2 linked regions of the Euzebya sp. genome follow. The protein of the gene in region 2 binds, or shares a complex with, the protein of the main gene of each other region. Links are inferred from orthologs where the notes say so. Each region holds a gene or a part of one and is shown on either strand. Other genes may lie near its edges. The genes, in order: uvrA and mfd.

The links.
Region 1: the proteins of mfd (region 2) and uvrA are in contact, whole or in part, in a crystal structure (PDB 4DFC), measured with the Escherichia coli proteins. The link is inferred for Euzebya sp. from one-to-one orthologs.

Annotation. Positions count from the first base shown.
Region 1 is NZ_CAXQBR010000105.1:5,364-13,691, forward strand. Bases 1,975-5,361 are described here. They hold uvrA (excinuclease ABC subunit UvrA), read left to right. Parts: upstream 1,975-2,278; coding sequence 2,279-5,161; downstream 5,162-5,361. Other genes in these bases: ACEQ2X_RS23140 (cell wall-binding repeat-containing protein), read right to left, coding at 1,975-2,158; ACEQ2X_RS23150 (NAD(P)/FAD-dependent oxidoreductase), read left to right, coding at 5,226-5,361. In the rest of the region: more of ACEQ2X_RS23140, read right to left, coding at 1-1,974; more of ACEQ2X_RS23150, read left to right, coding at 5,362-6,617; ACEQ2X_RS23155 (lysylphosphatidylglycerol synthase domain-containing protein), read right to left, coding at 6,843-8,328. UniProt on the Escherichia coli protein: The UvrABC repair system catalyzes the recognition and processing of DNA lesions. UvrA is an ATPase and a DNA-binding protein. A damage recognition complex composed of 2 UvrA and 2 UvrB subunits scans DNA for abnormalities.
Region 2 is NZ_CAXQBR010000001.1:34,067-43,126, reverse strand. The notes cover bases 4,928-9,046. They hold mfd (transcription-repair coupling factor), read right to left. Parts: upstream 8,704-9,046; coding sequence 5,128-8,703; downstream 4,928-5,127. Other genes in these bases: ACEQ2X_RS00190 (EAL and HDOD domain-containing protein), read right to left, coding at 8,770-9,046; ACEQ2X_RS00200 (peptidylprolyl isomerase), read right to left, coding at 4,928-5,065. In the rest of the region: ACEQ2X_RS00220 (septum formation initiator family protein), read right to left, coding at 1-231; eno (phosphopyruvate hydratase), read right to left, coding at 385-1,680; ACEQ2X_RS00210 (LacI family DNA-binding transcriptional regulator), read right to left, coding at 1,756-2,790; mazG (nucleoside triphosphate pyrophosphohydrolase), read right to left, coding at 2,859-4,010; more of ACEQ2X_RS00200, read right to left, coding at 4,010-4,927; more of ACEQ2X_RS00190, read right to left, coding at 9,047-9,060. UniProt on the Escherichia coli protein: Couples transcription and DNA repair by recognizing RNA polymerase (RNAP) stalled at DNA lesions. Mediates ATP-dependent release of RNAP and its truncated transcript from the DNA, and recruitment of nucleotide excision repair machinery to the damaged site.

The sequences.
Region 1 (8,328 bases), on a different replicon or contig from region 2:
CCAGCCCGGCGAGGGACGCGATCAGGTCGTTCGTCGATCCGGCCGAGCCGGCCAGGTCGTCACCGTCGACCATGGCCATGACCTGCCCGGCGGCCGCGGCGGCCGGGCCGGCGACGAGGGCCTCGACGAACGTCTCACCGTCGACCAGCCACGGCTCGTTGACCCGCAGCCCGGCGCCGCGGGACGCCTCCACCACCGCCGCGCTGGTGCCGTACCGGTTGTCCCCGGCCAGCCGGACGTCCGGTGCGATCTGGTCGCTGATCACGTCGGTGCCGCCGACCGCGGCGGTCGCCGGGTCGCCCAGTGCCTCGAGGGCCGCGGTGGTCTCCGCGGGCACGCGGTCCTGCTCGACGAGCAGGATCGGCTGCAGGCTGAACGCCGACAGCGCCGACACCGCGACGGAGTCCGCGAACCCGCCGCCGTTCGCGAGGAACACCTCCGCCGGCGGGGCGCCGGCGGCCTCGGCCAGCGCGGTCGCGATGGCCGCGGCGGTGCCGAACCGGTTCGTCCCGGCCACGCGCGCCACGGTCATGCCCGCGTCGGCCAGCCCCTGCTCGACCCCGTCGGACAGCGCGGCCGTGCCGCCGAGGAGGGTGACGTCCGTCACGCCCAGGCGCCGCAGCTCGGCCAGCACGTCGGGCGACAGCGCCTCGACCGGGTTGAGCAGCAGCGGCGCGCCGAGCCCCCCGGCCAGCGACGCGCCGGTCAGGCCGTCGGCGAAGTCGTCGGCCCGGGCGATCACGGCGGCGGGCGAGGCCTCCCAGCCCTGGCTCACCGCGATGGACGTGGCGACCGGGTCGGCGCCCTCCACGGTGATGGCGGTCGGCGGGTCGCACTCGGGCATGCCCGGCCGGGTCTCGGACGTCCAGGCGCACCCGAGGTCGCGATCGGCCACGACGGCGTCGTCCAGCAGGTCCTCGCCCTCGGGCCGCTCGCCCGTGGTGATCCACGTCACCAGGTCGCCGAAGGCCGTCACCAGCTCCTCCGGGGTGAAGTCGCAGTGCCCCGCGGCGCGGACGGTGCGCTGGACGAGGTTCTCCGACAGGCCGTGGTCGGCGACCTCCTGGGCGTAGATCCGCTGGTTGAGGAGGGGCACGAACAGGTCGCCGGTGGTGTGGAGGGACAGGACGGGGATCTCCGGCTCGCCGTCGATCACGGCGAACGGCGCGGGTGCGTCACCCTCCACCCGGGGCACCAGCGCGTTGAGCGCCTCCTCGACGGGGGAGAGCTCGCCCTCGGGGTGGTTCGGGAACTGGTAGACGGTGTCGGCGTTGTCGTAGGCGTCACCGGCACCGACGGGGGTCTCGAGGCCACCCGACAGCGCACGGCCGTACAGCGCCTGCAGGAAGGGGATCGTCGGCCCCTCACCCGGGTCGATGGCCGCGTCGACGTTCCAGAAGCGCAGCGACTCCTCGAACGTCGGCCGCTCGCCGCCGCTCAGGTGCTCGACCACGTCGGCGTACTGCACGCCGCCGGGCGTCCTGAGGCCGGTCTGCAGGCCGAGGATCGCGGAGATCTGCTGCGCGGGGCCCTGCAGGTAGGACAGGTCGCCGGGGATCGGCACCTCGACGCCGGCCAGGGTGCCGCCCACGAGGTTCACGTCGGCGAAGTAGTCGAACAGCGCGAGGTCGCCCATCACGCCGCAGGCCGGCAGGGCCCCGACGTAGGCGTCGGGACGGCGCTCGATCGCGGCCCCGGTGATGTGCCCGCCCATGGAGAACCCGTGGACGATCGTGGCGGTAGGCTCGTCTTCGCCGGTCAACTCGGCGAAGCGGGTCCGAAGGGCGTCGGTCTCCTCGATCGAGGAGTCGATCACGTACCCGTTCGCCGAGTAGCTCGAGGCGGCCCACGCGAAGCCCTGGGCGATGAACAGGTCCCTCAGCGGCGGGGGCTGGACGATGAGATCGGCCTGCTGCGGACCCACGAAGCCGTGGGCGTAGAGGACGAGGGTGCCGTTCCAGTCGTCGGGGACCTCGATCTGGTACCCGGAGTCGGCCCCGTCGACGGTGAGGGTGCCGCTGTAGGCGGTGGCGCCCTCGCGCGCCTCGAAGGTCGGATCGGCGACGACGTAGTCGGGCGGCTCCTGGGCGGCGGCCGGAATGGCGAGCAGACCCAGGAGCAGGAGGATCGTGGCGGCGGCGGAGATCAATCGGCTCATATGCCCTGGGACCCTCGATGACCCGAGTCATGTCGACCCTGTACCGATGGCCGTTGTCCGCACCCGAGGTGGCCCTCTGACGGTGGTCGTGTCGCACCCGCCGGGTAGCGTTGGGCCGTCGTGAGCGCACCACACCAGACCTCCGCTCCGGCATCGGTCCTCCGCGTGGCCGGCGCCCGTGAGCACAACCTCAAGAACGTGTCGCTGGAGATCCCACGCGACGCCCTCGTCGTGTTCAGCGGGTTGTCCGGATCCGGCAAGTCCAGCCTGGCCTTCGACACGATCTACGCGGAGGGGCAGCGACGGTACGTCGAGTCCCTCAGCGCCTACGCGCGCCAGTTCCTCGGGCAGATGGACAAGCCCGACGTCGACTTCATCGAGGGGCTCAGCCCCGCCATCTCGATCGACCAGAAGACGACCTCGAAGAACCCCCGCTCGACGGTCGGGACGATCACCGAGGTCTACGACTACCTCCGCCTGCTGTTCGCGCGGATCGGCAAGCCGCACTGCCCCGAGTGCGGACGACCGATCGAGCAGCAGTCCGCCGAGCAGATCGTCGACCAGCTGGAGTCGCTGCCCGACGGGGAGCGGTTCATGGTCCTCGCCCCGGTCGTGCGCGGCCGCAAGGGCAACTACACGACCCTGATGAAGGAGCTGTCCACCAAGGGCTTCGCGCGCGCCCGCGTGAACGGAGAGGTCGTCGACCTCGCCGACCCCCCGGACCTGGCTCGCTACGAGCAGCACGACATCGAGGTGGTCGTCGACCGCCTGGTCGCCAAGCCGCACATCCGCCGGCGGTTGAACGACTCGATCGAGCAGGCGCTGGCCCTGGCGGACGGGGTCGCCGCGGTCCTGACCGTGCCGCGGGAGGGTGAGGGGGAGGGGGAGTACACGATCTTCTCCGAGCACCTCGCGTGCCCCTACGACGGGCTGTCCTTCGACCGGCTCGAGCCGCGGTCGTTCTCGTTCAACACCCCCTACGGCGCCTGCCACTCCTGCGACGGGCTCGGCATCCGCAAGGAGGTCGACCCCGAGCTGGTCATCACCGCCGAGGACGACTCGATCGACGACGGGGTGCTGATCCCGTTCTCGACCGGTCCGCAGCAGCGGTACTTCTCCCAGGTGCTGAAGGCCATCGCCGCCGAGCGCGGGTTCAGCACCCAGACGCCGTGGCGGAAGCTGAAGGCCCAGCACAAGCGGGCGCTGCTGCACGGCGTCGGCGGCAAGGTGCACGTCAGCTACACCAACCGGTACGGCCGGAAGCGCAGCTACAACGCGTCGTACGAGGGCGTGATCCCGTGGCTGCAGCGGAAGTACGCCGAGACCGACTCGGACTACCAGCGGGACAAGATCGAGGAGTACATGCGGGAGGTGCCCTGCCCCACGTGCAAGGGCGCCCGGCTCCGTCCCCTCCCCCTCCACGTCCTGATCGACGGCCGGTCCATCGCGGACGTCTCCGCCATGTCGATCGCCGACGCGCAGGCGTTCTTCACCGGTCTCGAGCTCGGCACGCGCGACGCGATGATCGCCGAGTCGGTGCTCAAGGAGATCAACGAGCGGCTGCGGTTCCTCCTCGACGTCGGCCTCGACTACCTGACGATGGGCCGGTCCGCGGGGACGCTGGCGGGCGGCGAGGCGCAGCGGATCCGGCTGGCGACCCAGATCGGGTCGGGGCTGGTCGGGTGCCTGTACGTGCTGGACGAGCCCTCGATCGGCCTGCACCAGCGGGACAACGAGCGGCTGATCGACACGTTGGTGCGCCTGCGCGACCTGGGGAACACCGTGATCGTCGTCGAGCACGACCGCGCCACGATGGAGGCGGCGGACCACGTCGTGGAGATCGGCCCCGGGGCGGGGGAGCACGGCGGCGAGATCGTGCACTCCGGATCGCTCGCCGACCTGCAGGTGAACGACCGGTCGATCACGGGCAAGTACCTGTCGGGGCGCCTCGAGATCCCGGTGCCCCCCGAGCGCCGGCGGCCCAAGCGGGGCCACGCGATCACGGTCAGAGGTGCGCGGGAGCACAACCTGCAGGACGTGACCGTCCGCTTCCCCCTGGGCGTGTTCACCGCCGTCACGGGCGTGTCGGGCAGCGGCAAGTCGACGCTGGTGAACGACATCCTGAAGGCCGGCCTGATGCGGCACGTGTACGGCTCGCGGGTCGTGCCGGGTGCCCACCGCCGCATCGACGGGCTGGAGGACGTCGACAAGGTGGTCGGCATCGACCAGTCACCGATCGGGCGGACCCCGCGGTCCAACCCCGCGACCTACACCGGTGTGTTCGACCACATCCGCAAGCTGTTCGCCGCCACGCAGGAGGCGAAGATGCGCGGGTACCAGCCCGGGCGGTTCAGCTTCAACGTCAAGGGCGGGCGGTGCGAGAACTGCAAGGGCGACGGGACGATCAAGATCGACATGCAGTTCCTGCCGGACATCTACGTGCCGTGCGAGGTCTGCAAGGGCGCCCGGTACAACCGCGAGACCCTGCAGGTGCACTACAAGGGCAAGACGATCGCCGACGTCCTCGACATGCCGATCGAGGAGGCGCTGGGGTTCTTCACCAACCTGTCGGCGATCCGGGCGCACCTCGAGACCCTGGTCGACGTCGGCCTGGGCTACGTGCGGCTGGGACAGGCGGCGACGACGCTGTCCGGTGGTGAGGCGCAGCGGGTCAAGCTGGCCAGCGAGCTCCGCAAGCGCCAGACCGGCCAGACCGTCTACATCCTGGACGAGCCCACGACCGGTCTGCACTTCGAGGACGTCCGCAAGCTGCTCGAGGTGCTGCACCGGCTGGTCGACAAGGGCAACACGGTCATCGTGATCGAGCACGACCTCGAGGTCGTGAAGACCGCGGACTGGATCATCGACCTCGGACCCGAAGGCGGATCGGGAGGCGGCACGATCGTCGGCGAGGGGTCGCCGGAGCAGATCGTCGACACCCCGAACAGCTACACCGGGAAGTTCCTGGCGCCGCTGCTGCAACGGGAGCCGATCGCCAGCTAGTAGGCGTCCCAGCTGCGTGGGCGGCGTTGGCGGGTGGCCGCCGACGTCCTACCGTTCTGCGACGATGTCACCCCGCCCGATCGAGCGCAGCAGCGACGTCGTCGTGGTCGGCGGCGGCCCGGCCGGGCTGGCGGCGGCCCTGTTGGCTGCGCGGCGCGGCCGGTCCGTCGTTCTGGTCGAGGCGTCGTCACGGCTCGGCGGGATGGCGGCCAGCCCGACCGTCGGCGGTCAGCGCGTCGACCTGGGCAGCCACCGACTGCACCCGAGCGCGTCCGGGCCGACCCGGGCCCTGCTCGACGAGCTGCTCGGCAGCGACCTGCAGGTCCGCCCCCGCCACGGGCGGCTGCACCTCGACGGCCGCTGGGTCGGGTTCCCCCTGCAGGTCGGGGACCTGATCCGGTCCCTCCCCCCGGCCACCGCGGCCCGGATCGGTGGGGACCTGCTGACGGGGGTCGTCCGTCGCGAGCCGGCCGACGCCACCTACGCCGACGTGGTCGCCGCCCGCCTCGGCCCGACCGTCCTCGACCGCTTCCACGGGCCGTACGCCCGCAAGCTCTGGGGGGTCGGGCCGGAGGAGCTGGCCGGCGAGCTCGCCCGCCGCCGCATCGCCCTGCGCGGCATCGGTGACGTGATCGGCCGGTTGCGCCGCAGCGCCACCCCGACCGGCCGGACCTTCCTGTACCCGCGGCTCGGCTACGGCCAGATCGTGGACCGCCTGGCCGAGGCCGCGGTCGACGCCGGGGTGGAGGTCCTGCTCGAGACCGCCCCGCTGGCCGTCACCCCTGACCGCCGTGCACCCGTGATCCACACGCGCGACGGCGGCCGGCTGGCGGCAGGGCGTGTGCTGTGGACCGCCCCACCGTCAGCGCTGGTCGCCGCCAGCCCGGGGGTGGCCGACACCACCCCGGCGCTGGTGCACCGGGGGGTCGTCCTCGTCTACCTGGTGCTCGACCAGCCCCGGTACCTGGAGTGGGACGCCCACTACGTCCCCGACCTCGAGGTCCCGTTCGTCCGGCTGAGCGAGCCCAAGGGCTACCGCGACGGACCCGACCCCGCCGACCGGACCGTCCTGTGCGCCGAGGTGCCGGCGACGCCGGGGGACGCGACGTGGCAGGCCGCGGAGGACCAGCTGGAGGGCGCCGTCCTCGAGGGCATGGGCCGCCTCGGCCTGCCCAGCCCCTCCCCGGTCGAGGTCCGCACCATCCGGCTGCCCCGCGTGTACCCGCGGTACGACAACGCCGGCGCGGGCCGGTTGCGGGATCTGCTGTCCCGCGCCGAGGCCGTCGACGGGGTCACGCTGCTGGGCCGTCAGGGCCTGGGCGTGGCCGACAACCTCCACCACGTCATCGACATGGCCCGGTGGGCGGTCGAGGCGCTGGACGGCCCCGACGGATGGGACGAGGCGGCGTGGCGGCGAGCCCGCAGCCGCATCGACGCCCACGTCGTCGAGGACTGAGCTCCCAGCCCTGTGTGCCCCGGCCCCGTCCGCCCGACTTTCGGTGCACTGACCGGGGTCACCCTCCGGCGTCGGAGCGTGGGTCGAGGCGCTGACCTGCCGTTTCCCGACTCTCGGTGCGCCGGAGTTGCCCGCTGAACGGCGTTAGGTGCACTGAGAGTTCCCGGGGACGCCCAGGGGGAGGGCCCAGAGGGCCAGTGGGGAGGGGGAGGGGATCAGCGCCGGTCAGCGGGACAGCGTTGCCGGTTCCGGGTTCAGCTGGCGCCAGACCGTCGGGACGACGCGGCGCAGGTACCGGCCCAGCCGCACGAACGAGCGGCCGGAGGCGCGGAAGGCGTAGGTGATCGGGACCTCGACGTAGGTGAACCCGCGCCCGACGAGGTCGATCGTGAGGACCTGGGCGTAGTTGTAGTCGTGCGGGATCACGGCGGCGGCTGCCGCGGCGGGGGAGAAGGCCCGGTAGCCCGACTGGCCGTCGGTCACCGGCTGCCGCACGGTCCAGCGCACCCATCCGGTCAGCACCTGGTTCCCGAGCCGGCGGTGGGGTCGCATGTGGTGGATCGTCCCGGCGAACCGGCTGCCGACGACGTAGTCGGCGGTGCCGTCCAGGATCGGGGAGACCAGCGCCTCGAGCTCTGCCGGGTCGTACTCGCCGTCGGCGTCGCAGAAGGCGACGGCGCTGGCCCCGACGGCGGTCGCGTGCGCCAACCCGGTGCGCACCGCGGCTCCCAACCCCCGGTTTACCTCGTGGCAGATCACCGTCGCACCGGCCGCTCGTGCCCGGGTCGCCGTGTCGTCGGCGCTGCCGTCGTCGACCACCACGACCTGCACCGGCCGGCCGGCGACGGTCGCGGGCGTCCGGGCCACGACCGCCGCGACGCGCGGTCCCTCGTCGTGGGCGGGCATGAACAGCACCACCGGTCCGTCGCCGGTGGGGCAGGGAGAGGGGCGCGGGGGACGACGGCGCGGCAGGCGGAGCCGGCCCCAGAGCCCCGGGCTCGGGAGGGCCGTCGACACCACCCCGGCCACCAGGGAGTACGCCGTCTTCAGCGCGTGGATCGCCAGCGCGGCGGCGATGGCACGGCCCGACGGGACCCCCACGGCGACCAGCGCGGCCGTCGCCGCCGCCTCGTACGACCCGAGCCCGCCCGGTGCCAGCGCCACCAGCTGCGCCGCGATCGCCGCTGCCAGGACCACGACCGCGTCCGCCGCCGACGGCCGCACGCCGAACCACGTGAGGACCTGCCAGACGAGCACGGCCTCTGCAACCCAGGCGAACGTCGTCAAAGCCAGCACGACCGGGCCGGGCGGGCGGATCCCAGCGCCCGCGCGTCGGCGCCGCACCGCGACCCACACCGCGCCGGCACCCGCGAGGGCGACGACCAGCGCCACGCCCGCGCCGGCAGGACCGAGCAGGTCCGCGACGACGGCCGGTCCCGCGACCACTCCCATCACCAGCAGCGACACGATGTCGGCGGTGCGCAGCGCCACGGTGGACGTCGTGGCATCGGCCGGGTTGATCCCCGCCCGGCGGACGACCGACAGGATCCGCAGGGGCTCGCCCAGCCGGAACGGCAGGACGTGGTTCCCACCCAGCGACACGTGGATGGCCGCGAGGGCGTGGCCGAAGGACAGGCCCGGCAGGGTCCGCTGCCAGGCCACGGCCCGCAGCGCGAACGCGGTGCCGAACGCGCCCACGGCCACGACCAGT
Region 2 (9,060 bases):
CACCTCGCCGGGACGGGCCATGCCGAGGTCCTCACGCGCCTGCTCCTCCAGGGCGGCGGGGTCCTGCAGGCGCTCGGCCTCGGCCTCGAGTCCGTCGACCGCCTCGTCCAGGGAGCGCTGCTCGGCGACGAGGGTCGCGAGGCGGTCCTGGGCCGCGGTGTAGTCGGCGTACGGGCCGATCGCCATGAACGCGACGAGCAGGACCAGCACGGCGATGCCCGCGAGGTACATCCGGTCGCGGTGACGACCACGCGCACGCCCCCGGCGCGGGCGTCCCCGCCGACGGGATCGGGGCGCGGTGCGCGCCGACCCGCGCGCAGCCGAACCGGCCCGCCGCGCGGGGCGGGTGGGCTCTGCGGCGCGCGGACGGCGGGGCACGGTGGGCTAGCGGCTGGTCCGGGCGAAGGCGCCCCGGCCCGCGTAGCGGGCGGCGTCGCCGAGCTCGTCCTCGATGCGGAGCAGCTGGTTGTACTTGGCGACCCGGTCGCTGCGGGCGGGCGCGCCGGTCTTGATCTGCCCGGCGTTGGTGGCCACCGCCAGGTCGGCGATCGTGACGTCCTCGGTCTCACCGGACCGGTGGCTGATCATGCAGGTCCACCCCTGGCGGTGGGCCATCTCGATCGCCTCCAGCGTCTCGGTCAGCGAGCCGATCTGGTTGACCTTGACCAGGACGCTGTTCGCGGCCCCGAGGTCGATCCCGCGGCGGATCCGCTCGACGTTGGTGACGAACAGGTCGTCGCCCACGAGCTGGCAGCGGTCGCCGATGGCGTCCATCAGGGCGACCCAGCCGTCCCAGTCCTCCTCGGCCATGCCGTCCTCGATCGAGACGATCGGGAACCGGTCGACCAGCCCGGCCAGCTCGCCGGCCAGCTCCTCGGAGGACAGCGTCCGCCCCTCACCCGCCAGGTCGTAGGTGCCGTCGGAGAAGAACTCCGTCGAGGCGACGTCCATCGCGAGGGCGACGTCGTCGCCGGGGGTGTAGCCGGCAGCCTCGATCGCCTCGACGATCAGGTCGAGGGCGGCGGCGTTGGACTCGAGGTCGGGCGCGAACCCGCCCTCGTCACCCAGTGCGGTGTTCAGCCCGCGACCGCTGAGCACCTTCTTGAGGGCGTGGTAGATCTCCGCGCCGGTGCGGAGCGCCTCGGCGAAGGTGGGCGCACCGATGGGCGCGATCATGAACTCCTGGAAGTCGACGGAGGAGTCCGCGTGCGCGCCGCCGTTGATGATGTTCATCATCGGCACCGGCAGGACGTGGGCGTTCGGGCCGCCGAGGTACGCGTACAGCGGCAGCCCCCGCGACGCCGCCGCGGCCTTGGCCACCGCGAGGCTGGCGCCGAGGATCGCGTTGGCGCCGATCGAGCCCTTGTTGGGGGTGCCGTCGAGGTCGAGGAGCGCGGCATCGACGTCCCGCTGGTCTGTGGCGTCGTAGCCCACGAGCACCGGTCGGATCTGGGTGTTGACGTTCGCCACCGCGTCCGCGACGCCCTTGCCCCCGTAGCGATCGCCGCCGTCGCGGAGCTCGACGGCCTCGAAGGCACCGGTCGAGGCGCCGCTCGGCACCGCCGCGCGCCCGAGGCTGCCGTCTTCGAGCAGCACCTCCACCTCGACGGTGGGGTTGCCGCGGGAGTCGAGGACCTCTCGTCCCAGGACATCGATGATTTCCACGTCGCTCCTCCTCATCCGATGCTCACTGAGCATCACGAACAACTGTAGGCCACACGAACCACACGGCCAACAGGTTGGACTTCACCCCGTCTACCCGATCCGCCGTGCGGCCAGGCCCGTCCGGACAGGCGGCGCCGTGGTCTCGCGCACCACCAGGGCGAGCGGCACGACGCGGGGGAAGCCGGTGGGGCGCTGCCCGCGGATGGCCGCCAGCAGGACGTCGGCGGCGCCGGCGCCGAGGACCTCCATGGGTTGGGCGACGGTCGTCAAGCCGATGTAGGCGCCGATCTCGTGGCCGTCGAAGCCGACGACGGAGATGTCCTCCGGCACGCCGATCCGCTGCTCGGACAGCAGGCGCATCGCCCCGATCGCCATCTCGTCGGACATGCACAGCACCGCGGTCAGCCCCGGCGCGCGGGCCAGCAGGTGCGCCATCGCGCGCAGGCCGTGCTCCATGCGGAAGTCGCCGATCGCCACCCAGTCGCCATCGGGGTCGATGCCCCGGGCCTCCAGCGCCGCGGCCCACCCGGCCCAGCGGTCGTTGGCGACGCGGAACCGCATGGGGTCGTCGAGGGGACCCGAGATCAGGCCGACGCGCCGGTGGCCGAGGTCCAGCAGGAACTCCGTCGCCAGCTGCGCGCCGTGGGTGTTGTCCACCTCGATGTGGGGGAAGTGCGGACCGCCCTCGCCGACGGCGACGAGCGGGGTGCCCAACCCGGCCAGAAGACGCTGCTCGACGTCGGTGAGCGGGATGTCGATCAGCACCAGCCCGTCGACGCGCTTGCGGAACGGCAGGAGGGCGAGGAACCGCTCCCGCGCCTCGGGATCCGGCAGCGTGTACAGGAGCATGTCGTAGCCCTGGGCGTGGAGGACGGCCTGCACGCCGCTGAGGACGTGCTGGAAGTACCAGCCCGTCGTGTGGGGCAGCACGACCCCGACGGTGAGGTTGTGCCCGGCCGCCAGCCGCGAGGCGTTGGGGTTCACCACGTAGTCGAGCTCGGCGGCGGCGGCCAGCACCCGGTCGCGGGTGCGCTCGGCCACGTTGGGCAGTCCCCGGAGCGCACGGCTGACCGTGGCGACCGAGACCCCCGCCCGCGCGGCGACGTCCGAGATGCTCGCGGTCATGGCTCCGTGGTGGAAGCGGTTTCAGCTGCCGCGCGTACGGTACGGGCTGGGACCCCCTGCCGGCAACCTCAGGTCGCGTCCCACCGGGCCTGCCACCCCTCGGGTGTCAGCGCGCTCAGGTCCGTGTCGCCGGCCGTGGCCACGACGTCCTCGAAGCGCGCCCTGAAGCGCGCGACGGCCCGCCGCAGGGCGTCCTCGGGGTCGACGTCCGAGGCCCGCGCGAGGCTGACCGCGGCGAAGAGGAGGTCGCCGATCTCCGCGGTCGTCTCCTCGGGCGTGGCGGCGTCGAGCACCTCCCCGAGCTCCTCGGCGACCTTCTCCGCCGCGTCGGTGGCGTCGGCCCAGCGGAACCCCAGCCGCTCGGCCCGCGACTGGACCTTCGCGGCCAGGGCCACCGCCGGCAGCCCGGTGGGGACCCCGTCGAAGGGGCCCTCGCGGTCGGGCTTCTCCCCCGCCTTGATCTCGTCCCAGCTGGCCTCGACGTCGGCGGCGGTGTCCGCGCTGCCGTCGGCGAAGACGTGCGGGTGGCGGCGGACCAGCTTCTCGGCGATCCCCTCGGCGACCGCGTCGATGTCGAAGTCGTCGGCCAGCTCGGCGTGGAACGTCACCTGCATCAGCACGTCGCCGAGCTCCTCGGCGATGGCCGTCGGGTCGTCCGCGGCGATGGCCTCGGCCAGCTCGTGGGCCTCCTCGATGGCGTACTTGGCGAGGGAGGCATGGGTCTGCTCGGCGTCCCACGGGCACCCGCCGGGGGCCAGCAGGCGCTCCTGGATCCGCACGAGGTCGAGCACCTTGACGCCCTTCGGTGCCAGGCCGAAGTAGACGATCTCGACCTCGACGCCCTCCCGCGCCGCCTCCATCCCGAGCGTGCGTGTGAACGCGTCGGTGTCGGCCGGGCCGAAGACGTAGGCGACGGAACCGGCCTCCACGACGCGGTCGAGGACCCAGCTCGCGCGGGCGCGGTCGGCCAGGGACAGGCCGGCGAGCAGCTCGGCGCGGCCGACGGCCTGCTCGCCCACGTCGGGCGGGACGACCTCGTAGCGCTCCTCGGCCATGTCGAGGCTGGTCGCGAGCGGGTGGTCGGGGCGGCCGAGCAGGACGAGGTCGCAGCTCCGGAGCGCCTGGAAGGCGTGCCACGGCAGCAGTCCGGGGAGCTGGTCGACGGTGTCGACCAGCAGCAGCCGCGGCGTCGGCGCGGCGGTGTCGCGCGCTCGCGCCACTACTGGGCCGGCGTCGGCGCGGGCGTCGCGCCGGGGACCGCGGCGTCGCCGCCGATGGCGTCCCCGACGCCCGCCGAGACGGGCTGCAGGTCACCGAGCGGGTCGCCGGCCGCGAGCAGCTGGGTCAGGCCGCCCTCGGGGGTGAACTGGGGATCCCAGGTGCCGAAGCGGGGGTTGATCTCGACCTGCCCGGCGTCGAGCACGTCCTGCAGCAGCTCCCCGAGCAGCGGCTGGACCTGCTGCTGGGCGAGCTGGGTCTCGATCTGGTCGCGGAGGTCGTCGCCCAGCTCCGGCGGCGCCTCGGTCCGGATGACGTGGAACCCGAACTGGGTCTCCACCGGATCGGACAGCTCGCCCGGCTCGACCGCCAGGGCCGCCTCCTCGAACTCGGGGACGAACGCGCCGGGCTGCAGCTGCCCCAGCTGCCCGCCCTGGGCGGCGCTGCCCTGGTCGGTCGACACCTCGCTCGCGACGGCCGCGAAGTCCTCACCGCCCTCGATCCGCTCGATGACCGCCTCGGCCTCCTCCTCGGTCGCCACCAGGATGTGGCTGACCGTCGGAAGGCCGAACTGGGCGTCGTAGGCGGCCTGCACGTCCTCCTCGGTGACCTCCACGTCGGCGCTCAACACGTCGGTCAGCCGCGTCACGGTCAGCTGGAAGCGCTGCTCGAAGCGGAAGCGCTCGCGGCTGAAGCCCTGCTGCGCGAGCTGGTCGTCGAACGCCTGCTCACCCCCGGCAGCCTCCTCGGCGTCAGCGACCGCGTCGTCGAGGTCGGCGGCGGTGACCCGGTCGCCGCCGCGCTCGGCCAGCTCCTGGCTGAGCAGCTCCAGCAGGACGACGTCGCTGAGGACGGTGACGGCCGCCGCGTCCTCGGGTTGGGGCTGCCCGGTCTGGGGGTTCACCCCGGTGGCCGCCTCGGCGACCAGGTCCTCGATGTCGGCGATCGCGATCGCCTCGCCGTTGACCTCGGCGGCGGTGCGCGGGTTGCCGATCGCCTGGGCGCAGCCGCTGGCGAGGAGGGCGAGGGTGGTGAGGAGTGCGAGAAGACGAGGCATGCGGATCTGAGGGTAGGCGGTGGGGGGACGACGCGCCCACTGCCGGGCGCGGACGGCGCCGGTCACGCGCCGGCGAAGGTGGACTTCAGGCGGGACGCGAGCCACCCGATCAGCTCGCCGCCGCCCTCGCCCGACCGCGGGGGCATGCGCAGCTCCACCAGCCCCGCCGACGGGTTGTACAGCGCCGACGGGTCGGTGCGGCTCAGGCGGACCTGGGCGGAGTCGCTGAGGGTGACGGGGGCGAGGCGGACGGTCCGGCGGGGCGTCGTCGACACCTCGGTGATGCCCCACCGGCGCAGCGCGGCCTTGAGCGCCGCGACGCTGAGCAGGCGCTCCGCCGGCGGGGGCAGGGGGCCGTAGCGGTCGACGAGCTCCTCCCGGGCGGCCTTGACCCCGCGGGCGTCGCGGACCTGGGCGACGGTGCGGTAGGCCTCGAGCCGCAGCCCCTCGTCGGCGATGTAGTCCTTCGGCAGGTGGGCGTCGATCGGCAGGTCGACGGTGATCTCGGGTTCGCGCTCGACGGGCTTGCCCTGGGTCAGCTCGGTGACGGCTTCGGCCATCAGCTGGCTGTAGGCCTCGAAGCCGACGCTCGCGACCTGCCCGGACTGGTCCGCGCCGAGCATGGACCCGGCGCCGCGGATCTCGAGGTCCTTGAGGGCGATCGACATGCCCGACCCGAGCTGGGTGTGGGTCGCGATGGACTCGAGGCGCTTGTAGGCCTCCTCGGTCATGACCGAGTCCTCGGGGTAGAAGAGGTAGGCGTACCCGCGCGCCGACGAGCGCCCCACCCTCCCCCGCAGCTGGTAGAGCTGGGCCAGGCCGAACAGGTCCGCCCGCTCGACGATCAGGGTGTTCGCGTTGGGGATGTCGAGGCCGGACTCGATGATCGTCGTCGAGACGAGGACGTCGAACTCGCGGTGCCAGAAGTCGAGCATCACCTGTTCGAGCTCGCCCTCGGACATCTGCCCGTGGCCGATGCCGACGCGGGCGCCCGGGACCAGCTCGCGGATCCGGTCGGCGGCGGCGTGGATGGTGCGGACGGAGTTGTGCAGCCAGAAGACCTGGCCCTCGCGCAGCAGCTCGCGGCGGATCGCGAGGGCGGCGAGGTTCTCGTCGAGGGGGCCGACCTGGGTGACGATCGGCTGGCGCTCCTCGGGGGCGGTCTCGATCGTCGACAGGTCCCGGATCCCCGTGATGGCCATCTCCATGGTCCGGGGGATCGGCGTCGCGGACATGGTCAGCACGTCGACGGAGGTCTTGAGCTGCTTCAGCCGCTCCTTGTGGCTGACGCCGAAGCGCTGCTCCTCGTCGACGATCAGGAGGCCCAGGTCCTTGAAGGTGATGTCGGCGCTCAGCAGCCGGTGGGTGCCGATCACCAGGTCGACGGTGCCGGCGGCGAGGCCGTCCAGGATCTCGGACTGCTCCTTCGGGCTCGCGAAGCGGCTGAGCACGCGGATCTCGACGGGGAACCCGCTGAAGCGCTCGGTGAAGGTCTCGCCGTGCTGCTGGGCCAGCAGGGTCGTCGGCACGAGCACCGCGCACTGCTTGTGGTCGAACACGCACTTGGCGGCGGCGCGGACGGCCACCTCGGTCTTGCCGAACCCGACGTCGCCGCAGATGAGCCGGTCCATCGGGACCGGCGCCTCCATGTCCTGCTTGACCGCGTCGATGGCCTCGAGCTGGTCGGGGGTCTCGGGGTGGGGGAAGGCCTGCTCGAGCTCGCCCTGCCACGCCGTGTCGGGGCTGAAGGCGACGCCCGGGGAGTGCATGCGGGCCTGGTAGAGGCGGATCAGCTCGCCGGCCATCTCCTCGACGGCGGCCTTGACCTTGCCGCGGGCGCGGTCCCAGTCCGCGCCGCCCATCCGCATGACCTTCGGGTCCTCGCCGCCGACGTACTTGGCGAGGGAGTCGACCTGGTCGGAGGGGACGAAGAGCCGGTCGCCGCCGGCGTACTCGACGATGACGTAGTCGCGGGTGACCGTGCCGGCGGTGCCGCCGCCGAGGGTGGTCGTGCCGCGCAGCTCCCGGGTGACCATGCCCACGTAGCGGCCGACCCCGTGGGTTGAGTGGACGACCGGGTCGCCGGGCTCGAGGTCGATGACGGTCTGGGCGGCCGCCCGGCGGCTCTTCAGACGCCGGCCGGCGCGGTGGCGGCGAGGGCCGAACAGGTCGAACTCGCCGAGCAGGCAGATCCCGAGGTCCTCGGACAGGAACCCGGTGCGGAGGGTCGACTCCCGGACGTGGACCCGGCCGTCAGGTCGCGTGGCGATGGGCGTGGACGCGTCGTCGACGTCGACCGGCACCCCCTCCGCCCGCAGCACCTCGGCGAGCCGCAGGGCGGGGCCGTGGCCGATGGTCGTCAGGACGACGGTCATCTCGTCCCGGTCCTCGGTGGCGGACAGGTAGCGCTTGACCGTCTGGGCCGCAGAGACCACGTCGCCCTTGAAGCTGTCCCACGGCCGCGCGGTCAGGCTGACGATGCTGTCGGCGGAGCTGAACGGCGTCAGGCGCCAGACCTTGCCGCCGCCGGTGTCGAAGCCGGCGACGACCTCGTCGAGGTCGGCGAAGCCCGCCCGCTCGTTCCGCGCGTGGGCGGCGTCGACGGCGGCGCGTGCGTCGCCCCGCTCGGCGGACTCGGCGTCGCTGGCGGCGGCCAGGGCCTCCCAGTCGGTGATCATCAGCTCGGCGGCCTGGTCGACGAGCTGGGTCGCCCGGTCGTGGGACTGGAGGGGGTCGACGACGACCAGGCCCGTCCCGTCGGGCAGCAGGTCCGGCAGGTGGGCGGGCGTGGGGTGGATGGCGGTGACGAGCCCCTCCACGCCCTCGAACGCGATCCCGTCGGCGAGCATCCGCAGCTGGTCCGCGAGTGCGGGGACGGCGTCGACCAGGCGCGCGGCGGTGCCGGTCGTCTCGGCGTCGAGGACCAGCTCGCGGGCGGCGTGGACCGTGACAGACCCGACGGTGTCCATCGCGCGCTGGTCGCCGGCGGAGAAGGTCCGGATCTCGTCGACGTCGTCGCCCCAGAACTCGACGCGGACGGGGTGGTCGTCGGTGGTCGGGAAGATGTCGACCAGGCCGCCGCGGACGGCGAACTCCCCCCGCTGGGTCACCATCGACGAACGCGTGTAGCCGAGTGCGGCGAGCTGGTCCACCAGGGCGTCGAGTCCCCCGCCCCACCCAGGCGCCAGGTCGAGCGGCTCGCGCTCCGCGAGCCGCGGGTCCATGGGTTGGAGCACGGCGCGGACGGGGGCGATGACCACGCGGAGGTCGCCGTCGGGGTCACCACCGTCCTCCCCTGCACGCCGCAGCCGGTCCAGGACGCGGAGGCGCGTGCCCACGGTGGCCGGCTGCGGGCTGAGCCGCTCGTGGGGCAGCGTCTCCCAGGGGGGGAACACCGCGACGGCGTCCGGTCCGGTGAAGGCGCACACGTCGTCGGCCAGCGCCTCGGCGTCCTTCAGCGTCGGCGTGACGACCAGGAGCGGCCGTCGCCGGGCGAGGTGGGCGATGACGAGGGGGCGCAGCGGCGGGCTGACGGTGGCCTCGCCGGCGAAGCCGAGGTCGTCGAAGTCCTCACCGGTGCGCGACAGCAGGCCGGCGAGCGGGCCGCCGGCCGGTGCGGTGGTCGTGGGGGCGCGCACGGGCGCCCATCCTGACCGTCGCGCCGGAGGGGTGCACGGCGGCGAGACCGCCCGGGGCGGGTCCGGTCAGCCGGCGGTGGTGCCGAAGAAGTCGCGGCTCCACTCGATCGCGTCGACGTACATGCCGATCAGCTCGGACTCCTGCCAGCCGTGGGCGGCCGCGAGCTCGGAGACGACGTCCCACCGGCCGCGCTCGTAGGCGACGACGACCCGGAGCAGGTCGACCAGCTCCCCGGGCTCGCCGAGCAGGGCGCCGACGACGGAGGCGGGGAGCGTGACGGACTCGAGGGCCTCCTCCATCGACTTGCCGAGCAGGGCGTCGAGGAGGCTGAACATGCCGAGGGCGAAGGCTTCGTG